3 regions of the Lysinibacillus sp. NPDC059133 genome follow, and region 1 is predicted to be linked to each of the others. Evidence: riboswitches for the same ligand, from Rfam matches in the RefSeq annotation. Region 1 holds a riboswitch; each other region holds the start of a gene.
The links. A riboswitch is a leader RNA that binds a small molecule or an ion and turns the genes downstream of it on or off. The one in region 1 is predicted to bind thiamine pyrophosphate.
Positions count from the first base shown of each region.

Region 2: another riboswitch for thiamine pyrophosphate. It lies ahead of thiC (phosphomethylpyrimidine synthase ThiC); the one in region 1 lies ahead of thiM (hydroxyethylthiazole kinase).
Region 3: another riboswitch for thiamine pyrophosphate. It lies ahead of thiT (energy-coupled thiamine transporter ThiT); the one in region 1 lies ahead of thiM (hydroxyethylthiazole kinase).

Region 1 is NZ_JBHZDH010000003.1:142,892-156,721, reverse strand. It holds gene thiE (thiamine phosphate synthase) at 236-868, opposite strand; gene thiD (bifunctional hydroxymethylpyrimidine kinase/phosphomethylpyrimidine kinase) at 858-1,682, opposite strand; gene thiM (hydroxyethylthiazole kinase) at 1,682-2,437, opposite strand; TPP riboswitch at 2,512-2,610, opposite strand; gene mbcS (acyl-CoA synthetase MbcS) at 2,896-4,485, shown strand; gene sppA (signal peptide peptidase SppA) at 4,703-5,716, shown strand; gene ACFXN8_RS03200 (RDD family protein) at 5,729-6,346, shown strand; gene tpx (thiol peroxidase) at 6,884-7,387, shown strand; gene ACFXN8_RS03190 (class I SAM-dependent methyltransferase) at 7,477-8,406, shown strand; gene ACFXN8_RS03185 (universal stress protein) at 8,849-9,298, opposite strand; gene ald (alanine dehydrogenase) at 9,702-10,817, shown strand; gene ACFXN8_RS03175 (M24 family metallopeptidase) at 11,442-12,530, opposite strand; gene ACFXN8_RS03170 (metal-dependent hydrolase) at 12,805-13,488, shown strand; gene ACFXN8_RS03165 (DRTGG domain-containing protein) at 13,641-13,830, shown strand, end outside.
Region 2 is NZ_JBHZDH010000015.1:392-5,843, forward strand. It holds gene thiC (phosphomethylpyrimidine synthase ThiC) at 1-1,619, opposite strand, end outside; TPP riboswitch at 1,752-1,866, opposite strand; gene ACFXN8_RS10300 (hypothetical protein) at 1,919-2,179, shown strand; gene ACFXN8_RS10305 (AEC family transporter) at 2,282-3,211, opposite strand; gene ACFXN8_RS10310 (S-layer protein) at 3,603-5,452, shown strand, end outside.
Region 3 is NZ_JBHZDH010000021.1:17,556-31,385, reverse strand. It holds gene ACFXN8_RS13055 (helix-turn-helix transcriptional regulator) at 62-271, shown strand; gene ACFXN8_RS13050 (hypothetical protein) at 264-647, shown strand; gene ACFXN8_RS13045 (hypothetical protein) at 897-1,094, opposite strand; gene thiT (energy-coupled thiamine transporter ThiT) at 1,133-1,693, opposite strand; TPP riboswitch at 1,823-1,930, opposite strand; gene ACFXN8_RS13035 (magnetosome magnetite crystal formation protein family) at 2,056-2,388, shown strand; gene ACFXN8_RS13030 (AAA family ATPase) at 2,595-5,675, opposite strand; gene ACFXN8_RS13025 (exonuclease SbcCD subunit D) at 5,672-6,829, opposite strand; gene ACFXN8_RS13020 (hypothetical protein) at 7,693-7,917, opposite strand; gene ACFXN8_RS13015 (aminopeptidase) at 7,948-9,177, opposite strand; gene ACFXN8_RS13010 (DEAD/DEAH box helicase) at 9,179-10,327, opposite strand; gene cuyB (cysteate racemase) at 10,592-11,293, opposite strand; gene ACFXN8_RS13000 (carboxylate--amine ligase) at 11,293-12,522, opposite strand; gene ACFXN8_RS12995 (C39 family peptidase) at 12,758-13,744, opposite strand.

The sequences.
Region 1 (13,830 bases):
CGTAAAAGGCACTGGTTTTAGTTTGTTTAAATTCTTTATTTTTTATCCCGTATTAACGGGCAGTAATTTATCTATATCAAAAGAGAAACGTTAGGTCCTCCCATTTCAATTCAATTCAATTCAATTCAATTCAATGAGAGCAAAGAAATAGGAGGAGTTAACTGCCCGTAAAAACCCGATTGGTGAAGACTAATAATCAGTGGGGTAAAAACGCCCCACTGATTAAAGTTTCACTTTATCCTACAAATGATTTAAATATAGAGACTGTATTTGAAATATCCTTACTTTCGCAAATTGCGGAAATAACTGCTATTCCATCCGCACCTGCTTTAAATACAGCATGTGCATTCGAGCAGTTTATGCCTCCAATTGCAACGATAGGGAGCTCCGGGTATTGTCTGCGAACTTGTTGTAAAAAATCAGTTCCACTAGGTGGTTTGGCGTCGCTTTTAGAAGCGGTTGAAAAAATTGGACCAATTCCAACATAGTCCGCACCATATTGTAGAGCAGTTTGTAATTCAGCTTGTGAATGAACAGAAACACCTAGAATCATGTTGCCAATTTTTTCACGTACCATCGACACAGGAAAATCTTCTTGGCCAATATGAACACCATCTGCTCTAAGTTTTATAGCTAGCTCTACATCATCATTGACGATAAACGGAATATGATACTGTTGACAGAGCTTTTGACATTTACGAGCAAAATTTTCATAGGCTTGTCCAGTTAGTGTATTCGGCCCCTTTTCACGGTATTGAAACATAGTAATTCCAGATTGGAGAGCTTTCTCTAAAACGTTTATTGGCTCCTGATTTAAAACATTACCCGTACCCATAATAAAATAGAGCTGTAGATCGTTACGTTTCATGAATGATCACCTCGCAGGAATCCTTATAGTTTTGATAAGCAAAATGATTTGTTGGTCCATGGCCATTACCAATAGATAAATCATGAGTGATTGCTAATTGAATAAATTTTTTAGCTTCCTCAATCGCTTTTTCTAAAGGTAGCCCAATACCAAGAAAAGCAGTTAATGCTGCGGAAAACGTACAGCCTGTACCATGCGTATTTTTTGTTGCAATACGAGTAGACTGCATGGAAAATGATCGACCATCTTGAAAAAATACATAATCAGTAGCATAACATTTATCCTCTAAATGACCGCCTTTCATAACGACGCATTGAACGCCTGTTTGTAATAAGACCTGAGCTACTTCTTTAATATCTGCTAAAGAATTGATTTTCCTTCCAGAAAGGGTTTCGGCCTCTGGGATGTTTGGCGTTACAATTGTTGCTAAAGGTAGCAAATAACTTCGTAATGCCTCAATTGCTTCTTGCTGTAATAAGCTTTCGCCACCTTTTGCAATCATAACAGGATCTACAATAAGTGGAATATTTACTTCGGCTAAAATATGTGCAATTGATTGGATTATTTCGGAGGAAAACAGCATTCCTGTTTTAATAGCACTAATTGAAAAATCCTCGATTAGCGCTTTAAGTTGTTTTTCAATAAAGCTCACATCAATTGGCAAGACACCCGAAACACCCAATGTATTCTGGGCTGTTAAAGCTGTAATAACAGACGTTCCAAACACCTTTAATTCCTGAAATGTTTTTAAATCAGCCTGTATGCCTGCACCGCCGCCACTATCTGAACCAGCAATTGTCGTTACAATATCCATCATTTTTCACCATCCTTGGAAAGGCGGTGTAGTTCATTTAATACAGCAATTTGAAAATCGCCAATGAATGGAGTAGAAGAAGCTGCTTTTTCTGCCAATTTTTTATAAAACGATAATGTTTCTAGCAATTGGTCAAATGGTTTATCTCCTGCGGTGTAGGAGGCACAACATATTGCACTCAATAAGCAACCTGTTCCAGTAACTTCTGTCATTTGAGAATTTCCACCTGTAACCCATTGCTGATGTTTGCCATCAGTAATAAAATCCTTTTCACCGGTCACAATAACAATACAATTGTATTGTTGAGCTATTTTCTGTGCCTCCACTTCTACAGAAATTGAACCACTACCACTATCTACGCCTTTTTGTTGCCAGTCTACATTGGCAATTGCCGCAAGCTCTCCGATATTACAACGAATTGCCGCAAATTTAATTTCCTTTAGTAATTGCTGTACCGTTTGTTTCCGGTAAGATGTTGCACCTGCAGCTACAGGATCTAAAATTACGGGAATGCCAAGAGCATTGGCTTTTTTCCCTGCAAGTAACATTGATTCTTTCATTCGCTCATTAAGGGTACCGATATTTATCAATAAGCCTGAGGCGATTGTGACCATTTCTTCAACCTCATGACCATCATCAGCCATAACTGGAGAAGCGCCTATTGCTAATAAGCCATTTGCTTGGAAATTAGCCACAACATAATTAGTAATGCAATGAATAAGTGGATTTTGTTTACGGATCGTTTGAAATATCAATGTAAGTCCTCCTCGTTGGATGGACGTAAGCGTGCAAAAAAGGCTCTTTTTCGTGCAAAAAACACGTAAAAGAGCCTTTCATCAGTAATGCTCCCTACGTCAGTATTAACTAACAGGTTCAAAGGGTCAGGTTTTACCTTCTCAACTCTAAATGAGTCCCCCTGCAATTATGCTTTTAGTTGAACAAAATGTACCATATTATTCATTCGGGTTCAATAAGGATTTTTTAATCTTCATGCAGCAACAATTCTTTTCTGTGCGAAAGCGAAGCGACAGCAACAAATTTTTTCTGTGCGAAAGCGACGATTACGCCAAGTTGAAATGGATAGAACCAATACGTGACTGATGCCATATAGCAGAACGTGATAGTTGTCACCACTTTAATGAATTAGAGTGAATTTCATTGAAAAAGATAAAAATTGAGTTTTATAATGAGCGTACAAAAGGGGGCATTTGCCATGAAAAGAGAAGATTTAATCGCACCAGAATGGTATAACATTTCAGAGGAAATTGAAAAATATGCACAGGATTCTACCAAAAATGCATTGTTAGTTTATAGTGAAAACGGGGAAATTCAGTACATTACATATACAGCTTTACTTGAAAAGGCGAATCAGGCAGCACATGTATTTACATCTCAAGGTTTAAAAAAAGGTGATGTTATTTTAGTCATGGTACCGAAATCAGTGGAAGCGTATATCGTGTATATTGCGGCCTTAAAGGCAGGTTTAACCATTATACCTAGTTCAGAAATGCTGAGATCTAAAGATATTGAATATCGAATCAATCATGCCGATGCAAAAGGAGTTGTTGCATTTGAGCCTTATATTGAACAATTTGATAGTGTTGAAAATTTACAAGAAATACAGCAATTTGTCATTGGACATGCACATGAACCTTGGCAGCCATTGCTTGAAAAAATGCAAAGCCAATCAAAGAGCTATTTTAATTCTACACCAACTAAGAGTACAGATATTGCATTTTTAGCATATACAAGTGGTACAACAGGCAATCCAAAGGCAGCAGTACATACTCATAGCTGGGGTTACGCACACTTACGAACTACTGCACCAAATTGGTTAGGTGTTCAAGAAGGTGACATTGTTTGGGCTACAGCAGCTCCAGGCTGGCAAAAATGGATTTGGAGTCCGTTCCTCGCTACTTTAGGGAGTGGTGCAACAGCATTTGTTTACAAAGGTCACTTTGATGCGGCAACATACCTTGCACTGATTGAAAAATTCAATATTAATATTCTGTGCTGCACGCCAACCGAATATCGATTTATGGCGGGGCCTGAAAATTTACGAGATTTCAATTTAAGTACAATACGTCAGGCTGTATCAGCGGGTGAACCTTTAAATAGTGAAGTGATAAAAGTATTTTCAGAGGTCTTTAATTTACAAGTACGAGATGGTTATGGACAAACAGAGAATACATTACTTGTTGGTACAATGGTAGGGATGGAGGCTAAAATGGGCTCAATGGGTAAACCTACCCCGGGTAATACGGTTGAAATTATCAATGATTTTGGAAATCCAGTTGCGATTGGAGAAGTTGGAGATATTGCTGTACACTGTGAAACGCCCGCGTTATTTAAAAAGTATTTAAACGATCCCGAGCGTACAAATTTACAATTTAGAGGCGATTGGTATATTACTGGTGATCGCGCATATAAAGATGAAGATGGTTACTTTTGGTTTGAAGGACGTGGGGATGATGTCATTATATCGTCAGGGTATACGATTGGCCCTTTTGAAGTAGAAGATGCGTTATTGAAGCATCCAGCAGTGAAAGAAACTGCTGTTGTCGCGAGTCCGGATGAAATCCGTGGAAATCTCGTAAAGGCGTTTGTTGTACTCTGTGAAGGAGAAGTTGGTGATGAAACACTAATAAAAAAACTACAAAGCCATGTAAAAACTTTAACAGCCCCTTATAAATATCCTCGTGCGATTGAGTTTGTTACTGAGCTGCCAAAAACCTCATCAGGCAAAATTCGTCGTGTCGAATTACGAGAGCAAGAAAAAATCCATTCTATCAATCATCATTAATTTCCTAGGAAATAATGTCGAAAATCAAAGTTCCTGCTTTTTTTATGAACTTTGATTTTTTTATAATGTTAGGTAATGTATTATAGGTTGAATAAGTTAAAGCTTTTGCAAAGTGTTGGAAATCAAACCCGTGTTATGGTGATAAGCCATCTTATTGCAATAAGTATGAAACAAATTAGGATATCAATCGTATAACGTTATGAGGAGGCGGAAAGAAATGAATGGTAAAAGGTGGGCTGCTTTAATAATTGCAGGTGTGCTATTAGTATTTTCATTAGGAATCAACACCATTTTTGCAATATTTAAATCAGATTTCTTTAGCAATTTTGATAGCTTGGTGGCTGGAAACGACTTGACGGTAATGGAAGAGGTTAAAGAAAGCGGCAATAAGGATAAACGTATTGCATACTTAAAGGTTGATGGTACGATTCAAGATGTTGGCTCAAGTTCACTATGGCAACCAGTTTCTTATGATCATCAATTTTTCTTAAATCAATTAGATAATATTTTATATGATCAGACTGTGGAAGGTATCGTCTTAAGTGTTAATTCACCAGGTGGCGGTGTAAAGGAATCAGCAGAAATATATAAAAAACTTTTGAAAATTAAAGAAGAGCGACAAATTCCAATCTATGTTTCTATGGATTCGATGGCAGCTTCAGGTGGTTATTACATTTCAGCACCTGCAGATAAAATATTTGCGCAACGTGATACAATTACAGGATCGATTGGTGTCATAATGCAATCTATTAATTATCAGGAGTTAGCAGAAAAAGTTGGTATTAAATATGAAACGTTTAAATCTGGTGAACATAAGGATATGCTTAGTCCAATGCGTGAAGTGACACCGGAAGAGCGTGCTATGATGCAAGACATGATTAATGAAACGTATCAAGAATTCGTTGGTATTGTTGCAAAAGGACGTAATATGTCTGAACCAGATGTGAAAAAAGTGGCTGATGGTAGAATTCTTAGTGGTAAGAAGGCGCTTGAAGCAGGCTTAGTTGATGAGATTGGTGATGAGGAAGCAACAATTACTGCATTGCGTAAAGACTTTGGTCTAGAGGACGCTGCATTATTCCAGTATTCATATGATGTGGGTGGCTGGAAATCATATGTTGGGATGAAAATTGGATCCATATTCGGTCCATCAGCAGAGGAAAAAATGCTGATGAAAATTATGGCGGACTATAAAGCACCTAAAATGATGTACTTATATGGCGAATACTAAGGAGGGAGTACAATGACAAACAATGAAGTTGTTATGCAAGGGTCACCCTCTATAGGGAATGCTCTCCTAATGGATAAGCCAATTACGAATAAAAATTATGTATTAAAAACGGCAGGCTTTTGGATACGTTTTTGGGCATTTTTAATAGACGGAATTATTATTGCAGCAGTAGGTGGAATTCTCGTTAACCCAATATTTTATTTAATGGATTGGTCATTATCTGACACAGTGTGGTATGCACCTATTTCGATTATATCTGCTATTCTCTATTACAGTTATTTCGTATTAATGACGAGATTTTTTGGGCAAACATTAGGGAAAATGATATTTGGATTACGTGTTATTTCATTAAAGCATGAGAAGCTGACTTGGTCAGACGTGTTATTCCGTGATTGGATTGGGCGTATCATCAACAGCATTTTTATGCCACTTTATATTCTTGTAGGCATTCTACCGAACAATCAAGGTCTACATGATTTTTTCGCGGATACAACAGTCGTTCATGAAAAAATATATATAGAAAAAGATATTGTTCAACCGTCTTTGCCAATAAAAGAGGAAAAGACTGAATCTGTACCGCTAGAGGGAAAATCAGAACCTGAAAAGCTAGAGAAAGATAACGAAGAATAATGACTAGAGCTGTCTCATTACGGTGAGACAGCTCTTTATTTTTGTGGTGATAGTGGTGATTAATGGTTAGTTCGTTAGGAAAAAGATCCAAAAGTTAGGATGCATTTATTATAAAGTATACTATGAATAAAGTTGATCTTCGTTCCGGCTGGGCGACTCCTTAGGGATTAGCAATAGAGGAACGAAGGCTAAGAGCATCACATCCTGTGATAACGCCTTCGGGACCAACATCGTGTCGCTGCCGCTACGTTACACTACGCTTTCGCACAAAAAACATCTGTTGCCCCAAGCGGCTCATCGGACGCCCCGAGGAAGCTTTGCTCTGTGCGAAAGCGAAGCGACAGCAACAAATGTTTTATCTGTGCGAAAGCGAAGCGACAGCAACAAATGTTTTATCTGTGCGAAAGCGAAGCGACAGCAACAAATGTTTTATCTGTGCGAAAGCGAAGCGTCAGCAACAAAATAAGCTGTCTTAGTTGCAATTAATTCCCTCCATTTAGTAATATTATGTATATATGATGATTAGGAGGCGTTTATATGGCACAAGTAACATTTAAAAATGGTCCAGTAACACTTGTAGGGAACGAAGTAAAGGTTGGAGATCAAGCACCAGATTTCACTGTATTAGCGAATGACCTGTCACCTGTTACATTAAAAGATTCAGAGGGGAAAATTCGTTTATTTAGCGTTGTACCATCATTAGATACTGGTGTATGCGATGCGCAAACACGTCGTTTTAATGAAGCAGCAGCTGGCTTAGGTGATAATGTAGTGATTTATACAGTATCTGTTGACCTTCCATTTGCTCAAAAACGTTGGTGTGGTGCAGCGGGTATTGATGCTGTTCAAACAGTTTCAGATCACCGTGACCTGTCATTTGGTGAAGCATATGGTGTCTACATTCAAGAGTTACGTCTTCTAACACGCGCAGTATTTGTTGTGGATGCAAATGACAAAGTGACATATGTAGAATATGTTCCTGAAGCAACAGACCATCCAAACTATGAAGCGGCAATTGCAGCGGTCAAAGCACTAGCATAATTTATTGATTTTAGGCTAAGATATTACTAGACAAAGGGGCTGTGACAAGTTTTTGTCACGGCTCTTTTCTGCGTGAAAGGAAGTTGAGTATGGAAAATATCGAGAAATTGTTTGGTATGCTAAATGAGCATGCTGAAAAGATAGAAAAAGAACATAATATTACATTATTAGAGGGTATTCTAGATGGCTTAGAGGCATGGCTAGATGGGGAAGTTGATTTTTCGCAAGACACTGCGACAAAGGAAGATGTGCGCAAAGCAATTCAAATTGCTGTTTTAAAGGGGATGCGAAAAGGCTCTCAGCCAAATCACCAAATGACACCTGATACTCTTGGGTTATTAGTTGGTTATTTTGTAGAGCAACTATTTGCAGATCGTCTAAAAACTGGAAAAATTTCGATTTTAGATCCTGCAGTAGGTACAGGGAATTTACTTCTAACAGTTATGAACTTATTAGACGAAAAAATAGAGGCAACAGGTGTAGAGGTTGATGAACTACTTATTCGTATAGCTGCTGCTACAGCTGATTTGACTGAGCAGTCTGTTTCCTTATACCGCCAAGATGCGTTACAAGATTTATTAGTAAGTCCTGCAGATGCTATTGTTTGTGATTTACCAGTCGGATATTATCCAAATGAAGATATCGCATTAGATTATGAACTATGTCCTTCAGAAGGAATGAGTTATGCACATCACTTATTTATTGAGCAATCCATTAACTACACGAAGGATGGAGGCTATTTATTTTTCCTTGCTCCAACCCATCTCTTTGAATCTGAGCAGTCGAAACAACTGCATAAATACATTCAAAAGCATGCTTGGATTCAAGCAATTATTCAATTGCCAGATACAATGTTCGCCAATAAAGCACTTGAAAAGAGCATTGTCATTTTACAAAAGCAAGGTAAAGATTTCAAAGCTCCAAAAGAGGTGCTATTAGCAAAAGTACCAAATATGCAAAATAAACAAGCTCTAGCTATGTTCTTTGAAAAAGTGAAGATGTGGCAAGAAGGGAAATAAGTAAAAAAAGGTATCCGAAATAGGATACCTTTTAGTTTGTCTATAAAAGAAAAAATATAAAGTAATAATACGTTTTAACAAAATGTCATCCAACTTTTTAGTTTTATCGGAACACTTTCAGGAATTATCGCCCAATTTTTAAATTTTATCGATAAACATTCACGTTTTATCACCCAACTTTTAAATTTTATCGACATCCACCTTCAAAAGAGCAAAAAGGATTCACACACAAAACTGTACGTGAATCCTTTTACTTTAGTCTCCACTCCAATCTCAAATCTTTTAATACTATAGCTTCCAATTGTCAAATCACTCCATGATGTGGAACCATTGATTTTAGCCATACCTTATTTAAAAGGACACATTAATCTCAAAGACATAACGGTTTTTCAACAATAAGAAAAAGGTATCCAAATTTGGATACCCTTTATGTAAGACAAAATTAATTTTCCGGTGTACGGATTACAAGTACGTCACATTTAGCTGAGCGTACAATTGCTTCAGATACTGAACCGATTAAGAAGCGTTCTACTGCATTTAGACCAGTTGCACCACAGATGATTAAGTCTGCGTCTACAATTTTAGAAAGTTCTTTTGTAATGATATTTTTTGGTGAGCCATATTCAATTACAAGGTTAACATTTGTTAAGCCTTCTTCTTCAGCTTGTTTTTTGTAACCATTTAATAGCTCTTCAGAGAATGCTTGAGCACGCTCTGCAATCGAACGGTCATATGCTTCAATAGCAGCGAAAGAACGTGTGTCAATAACATTTACTAAATTTAATACAGCACCATCGTTACGTTTTGCTACGTCAATCGATTTACGGAAAGCGTATTCTGCTTCCTTTGATCCGTCTACTGCAACTACAATGCTTTTATATTTATTAGCCATTTGAATTACCTCCCAGATTTGTATATGTTGATTATACCAAATGATTTTCTAAAGGAAATACTTTCCGGAAGAAAAAATGTGAAAAAGTGAAGGCATTTTCATTCACAAGCAAAATAAATATTACTATCGCAAGCATATTTTTTTGTTACTTACGAGGCATTTTCTCCAGGCAATCTATTATCGATCGATAATAACCTTATATTTTTGCATGTTGGAAATTACCACTTTATTAATTAGGATATTTATTATTATTAGAATATTCGGAATTTTATCTATTATTATTTTAATTAAAGCATTTTTTGTTTATGTTTGGTAATATGGAAATGCAAGGGGTGCATCAATACATCAAAGTGTATGTAACAAAATGTGTTTATTTTTTAGGTAATGGAAGGGGATAGGGAAGATGAAGATTGGTATTCCAAAAGAGATTAAAAACAATGAAAATCGTGTAGCCATGACACCAGCAGGGGTTGTTACATTAACAAATTCAGGTCATGAAGTGTACATTGAAACTGGAGCAGGTTTAGGCTCAAGCTTTACAGATGCAGACTACCTTGCTGCAGGCGCTCATATTGTGGATACGGCAAAAGAAGCATGGGCGCAAGAAATGATCATGAAAGTAAAGGAACCTGTAGCATCAGAATATGATTATTTCTATGAAGGTCAAATCTTGTTTACTTATTTACATTTAGCGCCAGAGCTTGAATTAACGAAGGCACTTTTAAATAAAAAAGTTGTAGGCATTGCATATGAAACAGTGCAATTAGCGAATGGTTCATTACCACTTTTAACACCAATGAGTGAAGTTGCTGGTAAAATGGCAACGCAAATTGGTGCGCAATTCTTAGAGAAAAATCATGAAGGTAAAGGTATTTTACTAGGCGGCGTATCAGGTGTACCACGCGGTAAAGTTACAGTGATTGGTGGGGGTATAGCTGGAACAAATGCGGCGAAAATAGCTGTCGGAATGGGTGCTGATGTAACAGTTATTGATTTAAGCCCAGAGCGTTTACGTCAATTAGAAGATTTATTTGGCCGTGATGTTCAAACATTAATGTCCAATCCTTATAATATTGCAGAATCAGTGAAAAACTCAGATTTAGTAGTTGGAGCCGTTTTAATTCCTGGAGCTAAAGCACCAAAGCTAGTTTCTGAGGAAATGATTCAGTCAATGCAACCTGGCTCAGTAGTAGTCGATATTGCTATTGACCAAGGCGGTATTTTTGAGACATCCGATCGAGTGACGACACATGATGATCCAACTTATGTAAAACATGGCGTTGTGCATTATGCAGTAGCAAATATGCCAGGAGCTGTACCACGTACATCAACAATTGCTTTAACAAATAATACAATTCCTTATGCACTTCAAATTGCAAACAAGGGTTATAGACAAGCATGTGTTGAAAACGCTGCACTGAAACAAGGTGTTAATACTATAGATGGACATCTTGTTTACAAGGCTGTTGCAGATTCTCAAGGTTTGCCATATATAAATGTTGATGAATTAATTCAATAAGTAACATAACAAAAAGGAAGCACCTTGTAGGTTGCTTCCTTTTGTTATGTTGAAAGACTATTAAAGTGTTCTATTAAGGTATGGATCTTCTGCAGAATGAGGGTTGATTTCCGTTCCAGGCTACTCGCTTTCCTGTGGGCGAGCGTCGAGCCGCTTCCTCCGCTTCGCTTCGTGCAGGGTCTCGCCTGTCTCGCTTTCCCACGGGAGTCGAGTAGCCTTCCACTCCAATCAGCAATAGTGTAGAACTTTTATAAATTTTACTCATTTCAAAAGTGAACACTATTGCAAGTTATATCAGTGACGCAATTGTACACCTGTTATTGCTAATGCTGCGCTTTCGCACAAAAACACATCTTGCTAAGTTTTTTATAAATTAGAGTAACATGTCAGAAGAAATATGCTATGTGAAGAAGTTGATTGTAGTGGAGGCTGGGCGACTCCTTGGGGATCAGCGTCACAGATGAGACCCTGGAGCGAGCAACGCGAGTGAAGCGGCTCATCGGACGCCCCCAGGAAAGCGCCCAGTCGGAACGGAAATCAACCCCTCGTTGTGCCGAAGAGCATACTTTACACTAAAAAAGGAAGCACCGTGTTGGCTGCTTCCTTCCTTTTCTTTAAATAGAATTACAGTACAATCAAATCTTTTGGGAATTTTGTTAGTACTTCTACTCCGTCTTTTGTTACGACTACATCATCTTCAATACGGACACCAGTCACATCAGATTTATAGATACCTGGTTCAATTGTGAAGACCATGCCTTCCTCCATAGTCATTTCATTTGCTCCTGTAACAGATGGGAATTCATGTACAGAAATGCCGAGTCCATGACCAAGTCGGTGTGTGAAATATTCGCCATAGCCTGCTTCAGAAATAGTATCACGAGCGATTTTATCTAAATCCATTGCACGAACACCTGGTTTCACTGCTGCAATTGCATTTGTGTTAGCAGATAGTACTGTGTTGTAGATTTCCTTTTGTGCCTCACTAGGTTCACCAAAGGCAACCGTACGTGTAATGTCAGAACAATAACCGTCGTAAATTACGCCAAGGTCAAATAAGATCATATCGCCTTTTTCTATTTTTCGAGCACCTGGTTTACCGTGTGGAGAGGCTGTTTTTGGACCGCTCAATACCATTGTCTCAAAGGACATCTTGCAGCCTTTATCCTGAATAGCACTTTCTACCGCTGTTAAGATTTCCATTTCTGTTTTGCCTTCAGCGATTTCTTTACAGCCGATTTCAATAGCATAGTCAGCTAATGCTGCAGCTTTACGTAATTTTTCTAATTCAATTTCCTCTTTAATGACGCGCATAGCATTGATTTTTTCATCAAGACGGACAAAACTTGCCTGCGGAAATGATTGTTGTAGGGCTTCTAAACGCTCTACAATGAGTTGACCTTTTTCAATAGCAAACGTTTGTGGGTTAACATTACGAGCTTTTATCGCTTGCGCAAGGACTTCCATAGAATTTTCAGTATCTTGGTGGCCAATGACTTCAAAAGACCAACCCGCATCCTTCGCATCTGGGATCTCCATTTTTGGACAAATTAAAAAAGGTTCTGCCTCTTTAAAAATCATCACGCCTAGTAATCTCTCATGTGGATCACTTTTAAAGCCTGAAACGTAAAAAACATTGTCTGGTGTCGTTACGAAAGCGGCATCAATTTGGTTTTGTTGTAAATAGTTTTGAATTTCTTTAACCTTTGACATAAACAGTTCCTCCTCTTATTGCACTGAAAAAATTTCCATGTGCTTGGCTAAACTAATAGCCTAACCAGGATGAGGCTTCGACTTTTGAGCGATCTATAACTCTAATTCGATGCTTCATTTTTGTACGAATGAATAATTGTCTCCCCACAAGGTATAGCTTTGTTGGGAAAGGATCTATTATTCTCTGTACAAGCATATCAAAAAAAGGGAAAAATCGCATGGATAGCGAATAAAAATGATGTAGAACAATATGTACCGCAGGGAGGAAACTTAGATGGAAATTAGTTATCATGGACATTCTGTTGTCAAAATTCAATCAAATGGGAAAACAATCTTGATAGATCCATTCATTAATGGGAATGGGCAAACAGATTTAAAGGTTACTGAGGAAGCACCGGATATAATCTTACTTACACATGGCCATAATGATCATGTCGGTGATACAGTGGAGCTTGCAAAGAAAAAAGATGCACTTGTTATTGCGCCAAATGAGCTAGCCAATTGGATTTCTTGGCAAGGAGTGAAAACGCACCCAATGCATATCGGGGGAGCCAAGGAATTTGATTTTGGTAAGGTGAAATTTACTCAAGCCTTCCACGGTTCGTCGTATGTAACTGAAAATAACGAAATTATTTATATGGGAATGCCTGCTGGAATTTTATTATTTATCGAAGGAATAACAATTTATCATGCAGGGGATACAGCTTTGTTTAGTGATATGAAATTAATTGGAGAACGTCATCCTATTGACATTGCATTTTTACCAATTGGTGATAATTTCACGATGGGTCCAGAAGATGCGGCTTGTGCAGTGTCATTTTTGAAGCCGAAAATTGTCGTACCAGTTCATTACAATACATTCCCACCAATCGAGCAGGATCCACAAAATTTTGCAGATTTAGTGCAAAATGCAGAGGTTCAAATTTTAAAAGCGGGTGAAAAAGTAAACTGTTCCTAATCAGTGACACTGCTGTACTATATGAGTTGGCACCACGTGCGTAGTTGAAACGATGGGAAAAGTAAAACAAATTCATCACTTTATATTAAATATTTTAATAAAAAATATGGTACACTAAGAGCAGAATTGATGATTGAGAAATAGGTGATATTTTGTCTACAAAACATGAGAGAATTTTACAATACATCGAATCATTACCCGTGGGTGATAAAATTTCAGTACGTCAAATTGCAAAAGAAATGCAGGTGAGTGAAGGAACGGCATACCGCGCTATTAAAGAAGCGGAAAATCGCCGTTTAGTAAGCTCTATTGAACGTGTTGGAACAATTCGTATTGAGAAGA
Region 2 (5,452 bases), on a different contig from region 1:
AAGTGCGCAGTTTTTGCCCCTTCTGCAGGCAATGTTTCATCATGGTATTCGACTGCACGCTCTGGATCTAACGAAAGATTGAATTGATCGCGCCAGCGGAATTCAAATCGCGCCTTAGATAGTGCATCGTCACGCTTCTGTGCTCCCGGATGCCCTTTCGCTAAATCTGCAGCGTGTGCAGCAATTTTATACGTAATAACCCCTACGCGAACATCCTCACGATTGGGTAAGCCGAGATGCTCTTTAGGCGTCACATAACATAGCATTGCCGTACCATACCAACCGATCATCGCAGCACCGATGGCCGATGTAATATGGTCATAGCCAGGAGCAATATCTGTTGTCAGTGGCCCTAAAGTATAGAAAGGAGCTTCCTTACACACCTCTAACTGTTTGTCCATATTTTCTTTAATAAGATGCATCGGCACATGCCCTGGTCCTTCTACCATCACTTGTACATCATGCTCCCAGGCAATTTGCGTTAATTCCCCTAGCGTTTCCAGCTCCGCAAACTGAGCCTCATCATTTGCATCTGCAATAGAACCCGGACGTAAACCATCACCTAAAGAGAAAGCAACATCATAGGCTTTCATAATTTCACAGATTTCTTCAAAATGAGTATATAAGAAGCTCTCTTGATGGTGATATAAACACCACTGCGCCATAATCGAGCCTCCTCGAGACACTATGCCTGTTACACGATTAGCCGTTAATGGCACATAGCGTAGTAATACCCCTGCATGAATCGTGAAGTAATCAACACCTTGCTCTGCCTGTTCGATTAACGTATCACGATACACTTCCCACGTTAAATCCTCTGCCACACCATTTACTTTTTCTAGCGCTTGATAAATCGGCACCGTTCCTACTGGCACCGCGGCATTACGGATAATCCATTCACGTGTCGTATGAATATGCTTACCAGTAGATAAATCCATAATGTTATCAGCACCCCAGCGTGTAGCCCACGTCATTTTTTCTACCTCTTCTGCAATAGAGGATGACACCGCTGAATTGCCAATATTGGCGTTAATTTTTACGTGGAAGTTACGTCCAATAATCATCGGCTCTGCCTCAGGGTGATTAATATTAGATGGCAAAATAGCACGTCCTGCCGCGATCTCTGAGCGCACAAATTCTGGGTCCATATTTTCGCGTATCGCTACAAATTCCATTTCTGGAGTAATAATTCCCTTTCGTGCATAGTGAAGCTGTGTTACATTTTTACCTTTCTTCGCGCGTAAAGGCTTTCTAGATAATTCCGGAAAAACATTTTCATTCATTCGCGGATCATCAGCTTTACGGAATCCATTATCTTCTGGCTTGATAGTACGACCTTCGTATTCTTCAACGTCACCGCGTTCTTTGATCCATGCACTACATAAAGCTGGCAATCCTTTCGTAATATCCACCTTATACGCAGGATCAGTGTACGGGCCACTCGTATCATAAACACGTACTGGCGCGTTTTCTTCTTCACCAAAGCTTCCTGTCGTTGGACTTAGAGCAATCTCACGCATTGCCACTAAAATATCTGGTCGAGAACCTTCTACGTAAACTTTTTTACTTCCTTCAAAACTAGACATAATCGTAATATTCTTGTCGCTAACTTTTGTCATAAACTACTTCGCTCCCTTTTACATTTATACAAGGACCGAATCTAGCTCACCCCACAAAAACAAAAAGCCGAATCCAAAAAAAATTGGATCCGGCTAAGAATGTAAAGGTATATTATTGCAAATAACATAGAGTGCAATAATGGTTAACTTTCCCACGCTGGTATGAGCCAGATCAGGTCCAAAGGGTCAAGAAACCTCTAAGCGTTTCCCTCTCAGCCTGACTCATCAGACTCCCCTAGTTAGTACTTATTAAGTTTGATGCTAGTGTAGCAGATATTGCTAATAGATGGAAGCTTCATTTGATTATTTTTGGTACATTCATCAAGAATCAGCGTCAGATTAGACTTTGGAGCGTATGCGAAGCAGCTCATCGGACGACCCCAGAAGCTTTGCTCTGTGCGAAAGCGAAGCGTCAGCAACAAATGTTTTATCTGTGCAAAAGCGAAGCGGCAGCAACAAAGCGCACAGCCGGAACGGAATTCAACTTCACGTTATTCGATGCATTCATATACTTTGAAGATTTATCGGAACAAAATCTCATTTTATCGGAACAATTTTAACTTTTATCGGAATATTATCTTGTTTTATCGGAACAATTTTAACATTTATCAGAACAATTTCAGTTTTTATCAACTATGGGCAATCAAATGAGCTCCTAGCCGTTAGGTAAACAACAGTTCCGCTACATAAATGACAATCGTCACTGTAATACAGCTCACAATCGTTGAAAATAATACTGTTTGTGCAGCAGTTGCCGATTCTACGTCATATTCTAATGCCAGACTAGAGCTATTTCGCGAAGTCGGGAACGAACTAGCTATAAAAAGGGATTGTGCCACGACACCGTCAAGACCAAGCGCAAAAATGATAAGCAAAGCTACGGCTGGCCCTATGATTAGTCGTGTAAAACAGCTAATGTATACCATCTTATTGAACATGGATTTTATTTCAAGCTGTGATAGTTGTGCCCCTAAAGTTATTAATGCTACAGCGATAAAGCCATCTGCCACATGGTCTATCGGAATTTTTACGAACTGCGGAATAGGAATATTAAAATAATTCATAGTAACGCCAATAATAAGTGCATGAATAATAGGCATTTTGAGGAAGTCCTTCAAAATTGACATGCCTGATTTTGTTGAAGAAATTAAATTGTACAAGCCGTAAGTATACGTCGTCATATTTTGAAAAATAACGAGAATAACCTGAATCGCTACCCCAATTGGCTGGGTCACGAAAATCATTTGCGCAACTGGAATACCGTAGTTGCCTGAATTAATGAGGACAACGCTATTTTTAAACACCGCAGCCTCTGTTTTTACTAAACCGAGCCCCTTTGTTAGAAAGTGACTAAGCATCATTTGGCTTCCAATAAAGAGTAGAATAAAAAACGCAACTTCCCCAAGCACAGACAGCTCAATACTCGTTTCATATAAATTCACAAAAACAGCTGCTGGCATAAAGCAATATGTAATAAGTTGAGATAGCGCCTTTAAATTAAAACGAAATTTCCTTTGTAAAACTGCGCCAAGTACTAGAAGCACTAAAATCGGAGCTACAATTTGAAAGAAAATCATGCCGAGATACATCATAGCGATGTCCCCCTTTCCTCTCCTATAGTAGTGCTGTTTGTATGCTTGGTCAATGTACCTCACCGTTAACTCATCACTCATAATAAGGTATTTTTTCTGACCACACGAAACTCATTAGGTGTCTTTAATATCGTTAAAATTAAATAGTAAAGGTAATCCTTTTGAATATTGTGGAGCTTTAAATAAGGGTGATTTCCGTCCCAAGCCATCCAGTTTTGCACAAAAAATCTGCCACCCCGCTTTTAGATTTACTGAGATAATTTAGGTTTTTTTCATACCGAAAGAGGGACTATGACTTTATGTAATAAATAGTAAATTACAAACCAACGGTACTAAATAAGGTAAATATATGATATATTACCCAATAAATACAATGATCGGGGTGACTAAAATGAAGAATAAAGTATTAACTACTTTTATGGCTACTGCTATTACAGCAACCTTAGTGCTGCCAGTGTCAACTGCAAATGCCGCTTCTAATGATTCATCTTTAAACCACTCAATTCACATGGATGGGCAGGTAGCTGCAGCCAAAGCAAAGGGGCAAAGTGTGACCATTACCAATATTACTAATGATAAAGTACGTACATCCATTGGCCAATTTAACATTAGTAAGTCATTAAAGCCCCTCTTAAAAGCATCTAATAATGCTGCGTTGGCAAATGCTGAAGCTACTATAGTCGTAAAGAACGGGGAAATTACAAGTATTTCATCGCTAACACTAACTAAAGCTGGAACAAAAAATAAAGCGGTAGATTTTGATGGCGGTGATGCGCAAATTGATGGAAGCCTAACTGTAAATGCTGATTATGTAAAAGTTCAAAATGTCACTATTAAAGATGAGCTTATTGTCACTAATCGTGTGAAGAAGGCCATTACAATCGATGACGTTACTATTGGGGATACAATTACTTTTAGACCTTTATTGACTAAAAATAGTAATTGGTTAAATGCTTCTCTAAAAGATATTAAATCTCCAAACATTAACTTAAAGCGCACTAAAGTAAGTGTGACTTCTGACAAAACTATTTCGAAAGTTGAGGTAGTTGGTAAAGTTACTGCATTTGAAGTAACGGCCAATGTTGATAAACTTATTATCGATGTTGAGAAAGATTTCAGCCTTTACGGCAAAGGTAAAATTGAGCAAGTGGTTGTCAAGCATGGGGCAAAGGTGGCGTTAAATTCAGGGCACCTAATTAACAAAGTGCAGGTGGATGATAAAAAAGCCTCTGTGGCATTACCAGTTTTGAATAAAACGGAGCTAAGTAATTTAGTAGCTTCACCTCCGTACGTTACAATATCTGCTAATGGGTATGACGTTTCAACAACTGAGAAATGGACAACGCAGGCTGAACGTACAACATTCGAATCTGCCGTAAGTAGCGCAAGAGCAGTAGTTAATAATTCTTACGCTTCTCAGGAACAAGTAAACAATGCTATTACACAGTACAAAACTGCATTAAGCGTTTATCAAGCTGTGCAAAAATATGGAACAAAATATGTCTATGGTGATAAGTCTTCACTACAATCGCTAATCTATTCTGTTCAGTATGTAACGGTTTCTTGGAACAATGGTAATGATATAGCATCATATGTACCTTGGACGACTCAAAGTGAGAAGGACGCTCTATCCTCTATCGTTTCATCTGCTCAGTATGTTGTCAATAATAACTATGCAACACAGTCTGATATCACAAACGCTATTAACAATTTAAACTACGCTATCACCGTTTATAAGAATGCGCAAAAATATGGTACTTATCAAACGAATGCCGATCGATCTGCCCTTATATCACTTATTAACTCTGTTCAGTATGTAACCGTTTCTGTGAATGGCTCTGAATTATCCTCCAATGTAGTTTGGACGACGCAAAGTGAAAAAGATGCTCTAGTTTCTGCTGTTTCATATGCACAAGGTATTGCAAATAATGGCTCCTCGTCTCAGTCAGAGATTTCGTCTGCCTATAATTATTTATATAATGCCATTTCAACCTATAGGAGTAATTATAAATCCGGTGTGAATTCCTGGCATTACGTTGATAAATCTTGGCTAGCATCACTCATTAATTCTGTTCAGTACGTAAAAGTTTCTGCGAATGGAGATGGCTCTGATATCCCCTACTATGAACTATGGACAACAGAAAGAGAAAAACGTAGTCTAGAAAAAGCAGTTCAACACGCTCAATCCGTGGTCAATAACGTCTATGCTTCTGCGTACGACGTGACAGATGCTATTAACAA
Region 3 (13,830 bases), on a different contig from region 1:
AAGAATGTAAAGTAAACTTTACTTAAAGTAAAACTAACTTTACATTAAAGGGGGCTTTACTATCAAAAATAATATTAAGGTTTTACGAGCTCAACATAATATGACGCAGGACCAATTAGCAGAAAAACTTTCTGTTTCTAGACAAACCATCATTTCACTTGAAAAAGAGAAATATAACCCGTCTATTATTTTAGCCTTTAAATTAGCAGAAATTTTCAACTGTAAGATTGAAGATATATTTATATATGAGGGGGGGATTTTGAATGAATAAAGCACGTAAAAATCAGTTGGCATTCTTATTTTTAGCTATTATTATGATTCCAATGGGGATTTATCTAAATTACTCAGATATTGTAAATGGTCAATTTTCAGAAGCCATTATGTGTTTTTTCTTAGGAACAAGTGCATTAATGATGGCATATTTATCACCACATTTATATCCAAAAGATGAGCGTACAAAAGAAATTATAGGCAAGAGTATGACAGCAAATTATTTTACGTTATTTGCGGCAATTACAATTCTATTTCTAATAGTTGGAGCACTAGAACCTAACACTTTAAGTGCCACACAAGTTTTAACTATTTTATTTTGTATTATGGTTACATCAATCCCATTAACAATGGTTATTTATTCGAAACTGATTTAATGATTAATCTATACAAAAACATACAAATAACGTTCCCAAATGAAAGTTTAGAAACGAACGTTGTGAAATCAACGTTTTGTGGCTTTTCTTATGAACATTGTTTTATAAGAGCCTTGCTACATCTAGTGTAATAAGGCTCTTTAAAGTTGATGAATTTCTATACATTTAAAAGGTGTTTGTACTTAAAAATCATTAATAAAGTTGTTTGATTCTTATTGAACTAAAGCCCTCGTAGCCAATAAAGATTTCTTATTTTTTCAATTCTTCACTCTTTGAAATCTTTAAATAAAAATCATATAAATCTCTTGCCGTTTGTTGGATAAATTCATCGTCGCCACTTCCATTTATTGCAGTATCCAATTTTTCATACGTAATTAATAAAAGGGCTTTAGCTTCTGATTCACTTAATTGTTGAATCCCTTTCTTCACTTTCTCAATTTCTAACAATAAAATAAAACCCTCCACTCGTGTGAAGGGCAAAATAGTTATGATTTTCGTTGCATTAATTGAGGGGCTGCCGTAAATAACAGAACACCGACAATCGCTGTTAAAATCGTTGCTGGTAGCATATATGTTCCATTATAGATAATTGAATAAATCCATGCGTTTTGATCGCCAGCATATTCTGCGAAAAATACGGCGCCTCCAATAGTATGTGCTGCATAACGTAAAAAGCCCGCTAATACAGTTCCTAAAATAATATAAAGCGCCATTTTCTTTTTGTTTAAATCTTTTGCAGCCTCAAGCACTGGTCCACGCACAACGGCCGCCAAGCCTACTACTGTAAAGGCAACACCATAATCAAGTGTTCCTTGAAGCCAATGTATAATATAGGCACCAAACATTGTTTGCATAACACCAATGAGTAAACCTGTTGTCATGCCTGGAATAAGGCCCCAGCGGAATGCTATTAAAATTATTGGCACCATCACTAGACTAACAGAGCCTCCTTGTGCCCATACTTTAAAGGAAACCTGATCAAGCACAAGACCAATCGCTGCGAATATCGCAATCTCCACAAGCATTAAAAGTTTTTTATTGTCCATCATTATTCTCTCCTTTGTTCCGATGTAGGATACAAGAACAGGAATAGAAATCAGTGAGCAAATATGTCCCTGTCTGGCGTCATAAAGATAAAAAAACGATGCCAGGACAGAGCCTCACATCGTCAAAGTGTCGGTTTCTATCCACATCCCTACGCAAGCGTTAACTTACAGGTTCAAAGAGTCAAGGCATTTCGTGCCCAGTCTCAGCTGACATCATCAGCTCCCCTTGTGGTCGTTACATCTTAATTTTGTTGAACAACCTCATTGTACGCAAACACTGTAACGATTACAACCTCTTCTACATTAATTTTTTGAAACTTTGCTGTTTTTCATGCGTAAATATTAAAAAAGGAGGTACAACTATGGAGAACCAAAAAATTTTATCTGCCTTTAGTTATCTCAGTATTTTATTCGCACCCTTTATTGTGCCATTAGTCGTTTACTTTGTTACAAAAGATAGCGACGTAAAGAGTCACTCTATTCGAGCACTAATATCACATTTAATCCCAGTAGCGTTTGGAATTATATTTTTTGCAGTCTTTATTTTCTCAACTTTATCATTCAACACTTTTGAACCAGATTCAGGTAGCAGTAATTTTCTTATCATTTGGTTAGGTTCATTCGCAATTTACATTCTTGTTTCAATAGGTATCGTCATTTGGAATATTATTCAAGCTGTTCGCGTTATCCGATAAGTTTTCATTCAACCTTGGACAGATAGTACTAAAAGGAGCTGTTATTTTGTGAAAGTATCTAAAGTTGTCAAAACCGCCGTTAAATTAGCACCTATCGTTATTCCAATTGTAAAAAAAGTAATCGCTGTAAAAAAAGGAGCAAATCCTAACGTAACTAAAAAGTGATAAAAGGCGTATTTCCCATACAACGGAAATACGCCTCTTTTTTATTTCACTTCAAAATATGTTTGACTATGACCGTTCATTGTTTTTTCAACATGCAACACTGCAGGCATTGTAGCTTTTAACTCTGCAACGTGTGAAATGACGCCAATCATGCGTCCGGAATCCTGTAAATCAATAAGCGTATCAATCGCCTTATTTAACGCTTCTTCATCGAGAGAACCAAAGCCCTCATCAATAAACATTGTTTCAATGCGGATATTACCTTGAAAACTTTGAATGACATCTGCCATACCAAGGGCAAGACTTAAAGACGCATTAAACTTTTCTCCCCCTGATAATGTTTTCACATCTCGTAATTGATCCGTATAGGCATCATACACATCTAGCCCAAGCCCACTTTGCTTAGCATGCTTTTCTAATCGATCTGAACGTCGGAGCTCAAATTGACCATTAGATAAATGATAAAGCCGGACATTCGCTGCCTCTGTAATTTTATCTAAATAATTGATTTGAATATAACGTTCAAAGGACAGTTTTTTCGCATTTTGTCCATTTAACATTGCATAAAGTTCCTTAACTTGTCCCGCTTCTTTTTCAAGTAAGCGTATTTCCAGCTCCGCTTCCTCTACTTTTTCGATAAAGTCTGCGCAAGCTTTCGCAAATCCTTCGATCTGTTGCAATACTTTAAAGGCTTCCTCATATGTGACACGAAGCATCTCTAACTTTTCTTCCATCGCCGTTAAATCTTGCTTCTCTTGTCCTTTAAGATGCTTCGTTCCCTCAGCAATTTGTACTTGTAATGTGTGGATTTGCAATGCATAATCACTGCAAGCCTTCCGTAAAGCTTCTATTTGCAACACGCTACGCTTCCCAGTAGCAAATTCTTCATAGCTTTCAAAGCCTGCTTCCGTCATACTTACTGAAAATTGCTCGCGCTTTTCATCCATTTTCAGCTTTAATTCCTCAAAAGCCTGTTTCGCAATTTCTACGGTCATTCTAGCATTATTTGCTGCTTCCTTAGCAGATTGCAGATTTTGTTGACTGAGATTCCATGCAGTTTGTAAGGCAACCTTTTGTGAACCTATATCAGCTATCGCCTGCTTCAATGCTTGAAGCGTCTTAAGATTTTCTGGAATATGCTTTTGCTGCTCTTCCACAATTGCTTGTTGCTTAGTCAATTCCTTCGCCTTTTCAGCTAAATATTGCTCTAGTTTTATGTGCTTTTCTTGTACCTGCTCCAGTCGTGCACGATGATCCTTTTGTTGCAAGCGTACATCAGATAATTGATTGCTCACTACTTTTAAGATTGTAATTTGTTGTTCTATATTTTGTAAGGAAGCTACAATTTGTGCTTGATTCGATCGATCGATTTCATTCGTCTCTAACTGTTCTAGCGCCTCTTGTAGAAGATGCTTAGTAGAATTCAATAAAGCTTCTTTCTCTAAAAACTTGCGCTCATCAGTAGTAGCGTTTCCTCGTAAAGTTTCTACTTGTGCTAATTCGATCATCTCTAATTGCTCAGAATGTGTTTCGAGATGTGTTGTACTACCGCATACTGGGCAAGGCTCTCCGTCCTTAAGCTGCTGTGCTAAAATACTTGCCTGACTCGCAATCCATTGCTGCTCCAGCTTTTGAAGAGCCTGCTTACTTTCTTGATAACGGACATTAGTAATGGCTACATCTTGCTCCGTCGTTTCAACTGCTCTCGTGTATTTTTCAACTTGTGCTAGTAATGATACTTGCTCTTTCAGCTTCGGTAGCTGTTCTAAATAACTTTCATATGGCTCAAGTTGTTTTTCATATTGATCAATTGTTTTTGCTAGTTGCTGAACTTGCATTTGTCCTGTTTCTACGATTTTACTATTATCGTCTACTGCTAGCTTTGCTGTTGCAACATATTGTTCAGCTATTTGCATTTGCTGCAGATTGTTCTCATACGCCTCGAATGTTGGTAATAATGCTTGCAGCTGTATCTCCTGTTGTAGAACGTGTTGACGTTCAGGTTCTTTCGCCTCTTCAACGTTAAACTTTTCCTGTGCTATCTTTAACTGAGCTTCTGCGTTTTGCAGCTCTGTCATTGCTTGCTGAAAAGATTGTTCTTTACGATTTTGCTCAGCACGTAAATCGATGCATTGTTGCTCAAGTATGACAAGACGTTCTGCTTTCTCTGCTAATGCAATTTCACGTTCTTTTGCGCTATATACATCTTGTTCTTGTAACAATGCTTGCAGACGGTTTTGACGATTCGTTTGCTCATCAAATTGCTCATTCAATGTTTTCGCCATACTATAAAACTCTTGCTCTTTTTGATGTTGCGCATAAGCTTCTTTATAGCGTTGCTGTTCCAATTGTATGCACTCAGTATAGTAGGTCTGCTCTTCTTCCAGAGCCTTCTTTAGCTGATGCATATTTTCGGTATTGTTAGTAATGCACGTAAATAAAGATGACGAACGCTGTGGCAAAGCCCCCGCAATTTGGCCAAGAAGATGCTCCTTTAATTGTTTCGCACGTAGTAGATCACTTTCCGCTTCTTTTCGTTTCGCATCAAGTCTTTTTGTCATTACACCAAAACGGTCTGTTTTAAAAATCTTGCGCAAAATGACTTCTTTATTCGTAGAATCTGAGGTTAATAGCTTGCGAAATTCACCTTGTGGCAGCATAACAATTTGACTAAATTGGTCCTTTGTGAGGCCTATTATTTCCTGTAGCTTTTTATCTACCTCAAGCGTTTGCTGCTTTTCTACAATACTATAATCAAGTGTGTCTCCTTTGATTTCAGCCAGTTCTATTTTCTTACCAGTAACACTTTTGTTCTTTTCTTTAATATGACCTGGCTGACGTAAAATTTGATAGACCCTATCATGCATTTCAAAAACGAGTTCCACCGCAGTATACGCATCATCATCTGCAAACCCACTTCGTAGCATAGCAGTATCCTGACGATCTTCACCGCTACCCGCTCCGTAAAGTGCATAGCATATAGCATCAAAAATCGTCGTTTTCCCTGCACCTGTTTTTCCGGAAATCGCAAATAGGCGATGCTCACCAAGCTGTTGAAAATCAATAACCTCTGTATTTTTATATGGACCGAATGCAGTAATCGTTAACTTTAAAGGCTTCATTTTACTGTCTCCCGCTCTTCATCTAATAATTCTTGCAGCATCTCTGTAAATAGACGCTCTGTATCTTGATCTGGCTGTACGCCAATAATATCTGTAAAAAATGATCGGAATAAATCGATGTCTTCTATCTTCTCTGTCTCAACCACTTGAATTTCATGTGGTACTTCTTGGTGTATCGCTTTACGCTCGATATGCATCGCATGAGGAAACACTGTACGAATACGTTCCATCGGCGAAGTTACTGGCGTAGTATCTGATAAGCGTACAAATACATAATCATCACTCGGTGGTAATTGCAATAAATCATCCATTAAACCCTCTACCACACGTAAATCTCGTCTCGCTATAAACTTACGCTTCGTGACAGTAATTTCTCCCTGTGCATCTAGCTCAACAATTAAAAAGCCCTTCTCATGTAGGTGCTCAGATAATGAATACTTCAATGGAGAACCGGCATATCGAATCGTTTCATTCAACACAAAATGCGCTTTATGCAAATGTCCAAGTGCAGTGTAATGAAAAGACTTAAACAACGCTGCATTTACGCAATCCGAGCCCCCTATTGATAAAGGTCGCTCTGATTCACTCGTATTCGCTTCCTCTTCCCCATACTTCGTCACAAAGGCATGTCCAACAAAAACGTTGCGTTTTGTTGGATCTAAACTTTGCCCAATATGTTCGATAATTTTTTCCATCGCCTCTTGATGCGAACGAATGGAATCATCCTCTAAGATAGTCCGTACTGAAGCTGGCTCTGCATATGGTACGAGATGAAAATGTACTTCGCCATACTCATCATGCAAAACGATCGGTGCATGGTCTTTCGTAAACTGGCCTTTAATATATAATCCACTATCACTCATTAAACTACTGCCAAAGTTCAATCGACCTGCACTATCGTGGTTCCCAGCAACTGCTATCACAGGGATTTTTTTATCAAGCACAATTTCCGCTAAAATATCATTTAGTAAATTCACTGCCTCAATCGGGGGCATCGAACGGTCATATAAATCACCTGCTATAACGATAACATCCGGTTTTTCTTCATCTATGGCTAGCATAAATTGCTGTAAAATATAATGTTGATCCTCGGTCATGTAGACGCCTTGTACGAGCTTCCCTAAATGCCAATCTGCTGTATGAAATATTTTCATTCTGTGCGCCTCCTGTCTATTTCATTTTATCATGGCTGTTGGATTGTTTGTTTTTCCTTTTATTAGTTTGAAAATTATAATAAGGTTTCTCAGCATAACGTGGGGAGCTGAGGTGTCGGGGTATCCGTCGCTCCGGGGGTTCTTTCCGTCGCTTCGACTGTTCTTTCCGTCGCGCTCCAGGGATTCTTTCCGTCACTCCGACAATTCTATCCGTCGCTTCGGTTCTTTCCGTCGCTCTAACTATTCCTTCCGTCGCATCGACCGTTCTTTCCGTCGCTCCGGGGGTTCTTTCCGTCACTCCGACAATTCTATCCGTCACTCGGGTTCTTTCCGTCGCTCTGACGATTCCATCCGTCGCATCGACTGTTCTTTCCGTCGCTCCGGGGGTTCTTTCCGTCACTCCGACAATTCCATCCGTCGCATCGACTGTTCTTTCCGTCGCTTCGACGATTCCTTCCGTCACTCGGGTTCTTTCCGTCGCTCTGACGATTCCATCCGTCGCATCGACCGTTCTTTCCATCGCTCCGGGGGTTCTTTCCGTCACTCCGACAATTCCATCCGTCGCCCCGAGAGTTCTATCCGTCACTTATATTTTGATATATATTTAACATAAAAAAGAGCATCACTGTCGATGCCCTGTTACAAATAGTTATGATTAAAATGTTTCTTAGCTTTTCCTTCTCCATAAAAGCCGTATCCTGTAAAACCTTGAATGGCACGCGCAGTAGGGCTTGGATTGGCTTTTCTTTTCTTCTCGTGTCTGCTCTGCCTTCGCTAGTTGTTTTAAAATCTGCTCAAATGAAGTAGGGTTAGGCTTTGGCAATTCGTTTGAAGAAATGGCTAGAGCTTTACTTCCACTCTATTCATGTAAAAATACATTTGCCATTATAGAAACTCAATTGCCTAGTCATTCCTAATTTCATGGCGATTAAATCACTGTAGCCTGTATCAATCTGTTGATAAGGCGTTTGACCAGCCGCCAAGGAATTTCCAATCGACAGGTAGTTTTCAGACTGAGCAAAAGCAGATGAAACACCAAATGCCATCATGAGTATAGCTGCACCCATAAAGCTTAGGTATCGTTTCATCTGCTCAGCTCCCTTCTTTCCATCAAGAACTTAAAATGCCCAGCTACCTTTGCGGAAAATTGGCTCTACAGTTCCATCTGGTAAAATACCGTCAATGTCCATCTCACCGCTGCCAATCATAAAGTCCTCATGAGTAACTGAAATATTTGCACCTAACGCTTCAAGCTGACCGTTTTCTAAATCTCTTCCACCCTCTAAACAAGTTGGATAAGCTTCACCAATCGCTAAATGGTTCGATGCATTTTCATCAAACAATGTATTAAAATATAAAATTCCTGATGCTGAAATTGGTGATTCATGCGGTACAAGTGCTACCTCGCCTAAATAGCAAGAGCCTTCATCTACATTAATAAGCTCCTGTAATAAATCATGGCCTACTTGTGCTTCAGCCTTAACAATTTTTCCTTCTTCAAATGTCAGTTTGAAGCTATCGATAATATTCCCTTGATAAACTAATGGTTTTGTATTGCTTACATAGCCATTTACACCTTGTTTCATCGGTAATGTATAAACCTCTTCTGTCGGCATATTAGCAATAAAGATCGTATCATCAGGCGATTTACTACCTCCAGTAAGCCATTTATGCTGTGGTGCTAATGCAATTGTTAAATCAGTACCTGGCGCTGTATAGTGAAGCTTCGCATATTTTTTATTGTTCAGTAGAGCCGCACGAGATTCTAAATTTGTTACGTGTTCACGCCAGTTTTCAACAGCATTGCCTTCACCGATACGAACAGTTTTAAAAATGGCCTCCCATAATGCTGGTACTTGTTCCCCAGCTGCTAAGTTCGGGAATACTTTCGATGCCCACTTTGGTGAAGGGACGGCAACGATCGACCAAGCGATTAAATCCTTCATGACGGCGTTGCGATAGTTTTTCAGAGCAGCTCCTGATACCTTTTGATGGGTAGCTAGACGATCTGCTGAAATACCTGCTAATTTATCAGGGTCTGCAGCATCAATCCACAATAGGGCTCCTTTACGTTCGATCAACTCATCACGCATTTTAACTACCCATTCTGGGAAACGATTAAATTCTTCATCTGAGGCATGCTCAAAGTAAGCACGATCCATTTCATCATCTGAAAAATTAACATGAACACGTCCTGCACCAGCCTTATAAGCCTCTTTCACAACTAAACGGGCAAAATCCAGTGCATCCACTGATGTATTAACTAATAAGTATTGCCCTGGTTGAATATTGACACCGACTTTTACCGCAAGTTCTGCATATGCTTGTAATTTTTCTTCAAACGTCATATTATTTACCTCGCTTTTGTCCAATTGTTTTTGAATTACCCTCCACTAGCTTGCCTTCATGCCATACTTTCTGTACAGGTTTCGCAGAAATTTCTCTCGTCCATTTTTTATACGTTTTTTCATCACGATACGATAATAACGTTAATACTTCACCATCTGCTCCAGCACGACCTGTACGACCAGAACGATGCAAATACTGCTCAATTGTTCTTGGGACATCGACATGAATAACATGTGTTAAACCTTCAATATCTAAACCACGTGCTGCAATATCTGTCGCAATTAAAATACGCGCATCACCTTTACGGAATGCATCTAACGCCTTTTTACGTTCTTCCTTCTTCATGTCAGAATGTAATGTCACAATCGGTGCCGTACGATATTGTAATTTCGTTTCCTTCATCAGCAATTGATCGATATTGTTGACGAAAGCCAACCCACGTAATCCTTCTATATGTGATAGTCGGCGTAAGAAATCAGTTTTATCACGCTCCTCCACTTTCACGAAAGAGTGTACAACTTTACCAACCTTTAACATATCCTCAGGTTTAATTTTGAAACGTACCGGCTCGAACATCATGCGACTAGCCACTAATTCAATTTCCTCCGTAATTGTTGCTGAAACAACAACTACTTGTCGCCCAAATGCTGCACTTTCGATAAAGGATTTTACGACAACACGATATTCACGACTTAGTAACTGATCACATTCATCTAAAATAACTGTTTCAATTTCTTTTAGCTTTAATTTTCCAGCACGTGCTAATTCATTTAATCGTCCTGGTGTTCCTACAACTATCGTCGGTTTTTTCTTTAACTTCTCGATTTGACGTGCAGAGTTTGCGCCACCAATTAGTTGTTGAACCGTAATATCAGAACCTGCTGTCCATTCACGGATAACCTCAACAATTTGCATTGCTAGCTCCTGTGATGGGGCTACGATAAGTCCTTGTGTTTGTTTTTTTGAACCGTTTACTTTATTTAGTAATGGAAGTACATAAGCTAACGTCTTCCCTGATCCTGTCGGCGATTCAGCTACAATATCCTTGCCCTCAAGCATTGCTGGAATCATTTCTTCTTGAATTTTCATTGGCTCTTCAAACTTCCATTTTGCTTGTAAATCTTCATTTAATAAATTTATTACTGACATGTAATTTCCCACCTTCTATCTACTTGACACTAGTTTAACACACTAATCATTTTCCTACTTCATATGTACATAAACCATTGTATAATCTCTCCTAACGAATTTTGAAGTGGGAGTCTTCCTGTACAATAATGCGGATAAAAAAATCTGCACGATTCATGCACGGGATTTGTAAGCCTTCAAGCCCTCATAGACACCGGAGCTTCTGTGAAGGTTTACAGCTTACCCGCGAAGAGCGAGCAGATTTTTATTTGGTTTATTCAATTGTTAACCTACTATTTCATAGCCACATACTTCTATAGCACGTTCTGCTAAAACAATTAATGAGTCGATATATGTGTCACTTAATTTTAAATCTCGATTGACAATAGATAATTCTGTACATCCTAATACGATACGATCACAACTAAGTGCAAGCATTGCCTCTTCTATCGGTTGCCAATCCTCTTGAGAGACATCTTTCCCAGCCTTTACATAATCATAAATAATAGACATGACTTTTTCTTTCATCACATCATCCGGGACAACTGGTGTTATACCAAATTCTTCCAACGCATCTTGATACATGCGTGAAGTTATTGTACCCGTTGTCGCTAAAATACCTACACGCTCTGCCCCTAAATCAGAGGCACGCTTTGCTGTTTCCCTTATCATATGTAATACAGGAACTGGAGAACCTTCAACAATCTCATCATAAAAGGTATGGGCTGTATTACATGGAATAGCAATCATATCTGCTCCAACAGATGCAAGCTTTTTAGCATCTGCGACTATTACTGGTACAGGATTTTCCTTTGTACTATCTAAAATAAAGGCAGTACGATCAGGGATATTCGTATCATTATCAATGATTGTATGTAGATGCTCCTGATCCTTCGTTGCCTTCGTACGTCTTACAATCATTTCACCGATAAACATCGTTGCAAGTGGGCCTACGCCACCTATTATACCTAAAGTTTGTTTTTTCATTAGTTTGACAGACCTTTGTTGTTAAAATATTTCTTATATTGGCGATAAAAGTTTAAATTATCTAGCGTTATATTCAACCAACGCTTCGCATTCATATCCTTATAATTAAAGATGGAATCCGTAGACATTCCTTGGCGAATAAGGCTCTTCGCTTCAATTACTAGCTGTTCATTTTGTACATATTTAAAGAGGACACCATTTGGCACAATCGTCCAAAGATGTTTATTCTGAACATATGTTAACTGTTGCTTGCTTCCCCGAATAAAATCATCCGCAACATATTGCATTAAATTATAACCACTTGCTGTCACATAATAATTGGAAAGTTCATTATGTAATTCAATACTTAATAACTTATATTGATCGTCTCGTTCATCATACTTCATATCCAACGTGGCAAAGCCTTGGAATCGAATCTCCTCTAGAAACAATTTCACACGATCCATTAAGTCTTGATCATATGCTGTCATTATGGCTACATAGCGACCAATCCCCTCTGGAGAATGCTCCTCTAAAATTGGGTTACCTACAGAAAGCAGCTTTACCTTACTGTCTTGCCCAACATAAGCATTGACGACGCACATATGAGCGTCATCGCCAGGTATATATTGCTGTACCATTATATCATCTCGGTATGCAGATTCCTTATAAATGGCGTGGAAAATAGCTTCCTTTTCGTCGTTATCTTTTGCAATATACACTTTTTTCTTACCTGGGAAAATACATGTAGCATACTTTGTCATATTCAGAGGTTTAATGACAACTGGATAGTCAAAAGGGATGTCAAATTCATCATAGTCATTGACAGTGCAAACATGCATTGCCGGATAATGAAAGCCGAACTTCGCACAAAGTTCATACATGCTCTCGCGTGTTAATAGCTCTTTAGCAAGGTGTGCATCCACATAAGGAACTTCAAAATACTCTGCTAGTTCCTCTTTATGTTGCACAATTTTTTTTACGTAAAATTCATCGCAGGCTAATAAAAGCAATTTTTTACCTGTAAATCCCTCTGCAATTGCCTTTAACACAACGACAAAACGATCTTCAATATAGAGTCTTGGAACTTCACGAAACGTTAATAAATCACTCTGCTGTATTTTCTCCATATTCGTATGATTTAATGCAAGTGGTTTAACGCCATAGGACTCGTAAAATGCTCTTGCCATGCCGTAAGCATTCATTTCATCTCCTAATAAAACCGGTAAAAAAGCGTGCTCAATGGCCATTCTACTCAACTCACTTTAGCTTTTTTTAGGCTTATCACCATAGCGTGGGGTTGATTTCCGTTCCAGCTGGGCGCTTTCCTGGGGGCGTCGTGGCCCCAAGGAGTTGATCCGCCATAATGAAGATCAACTTATATAAATGGACTTTTTATCGAATGTCATCCTTATTACTTGGTGATGAGGCTTTTTTTATAAGTGTAACATACTTTCCTTGTACTCCTTCTACCTCTTCTTTGAATCATTTATGAACGGCTACAGCTTGTTCACCTAAGTCTCTATAACTTTTAAAAAACTGATCCACATTATATGTGACAAAGCCTTTTAATGGGTCCATGACAACTACTTTATCGCCTAAATGCCCAGTTAAAACAACAGCATGTAAGTTCATATACGCTTTCTGTGGCACCGTTTCACCTTCATAGATCCAGCCCTTTTCTGATTTTCTCTTTGGCTCTGATAAATCCAATGTAACCCATGTCACAACAGGGACTCCCTCTCGAACAAGCTGTAAAATCTCATCCTGCGAGGCACCGCTCTTATTTGTCACTCGTAAGTCTGCCTGTTTATCCGCTATGACTGCCTCTGCTGCTTTGACAATCGGAGCTGCAAAGACATACATTCCATGTGCTTTATCACGAGGATTACCTGCAAAAGCCTGATCTGGGTTTGGACCAAATCGTTGACCGTTGACAGTACTTATTGTTTGCTTTGGTAAATAGTGATCAGCCATTTCCAGCTTCGTAACATCCAGCCCATAATAATTTAAGACAGCTGTTAACGATGTAATTTCACAGCCATGTGGGAGTTCAGGATTTTGCATTACAACTGGTACATCCAGCTCCTGCTCGTCCCTTGAAAAATGTGTCTCCAATCGATAATACGGCTTTGTCGCATCATATGTAAAATTTTCAATTGTCGTATAACCATCGTTTGTCGTACTATTTTCAAGTGTAGTTGCAGCTATCGCATATTCCTGTCCCTCTGTAAGTTTCGAAAATGTTGCTTCGCCCTCTTCAGAGCCAACCGCATCCTCCACTACCTTACCTGTCTTTACATCTGTAGCAGTGATATAAAGGTTAGGTATTGGTGCACCACTATTAAACTCTACTGTTAACACAGTTAATCCTTTGTTTTGCGTTTCCTGCTGCGAAAACGGATTGCAACTCGAAAGTAGCATGATGATCATAATACCTATTAGTAAAAGGCGTTTATACCTCGTCCACAAGACAAATTCCGCTCCTATCTTGTTTGAAGACAATAACTTCAATTCTATTATATTATTTCAATTTGTCGCAGACTCTATTATACGCT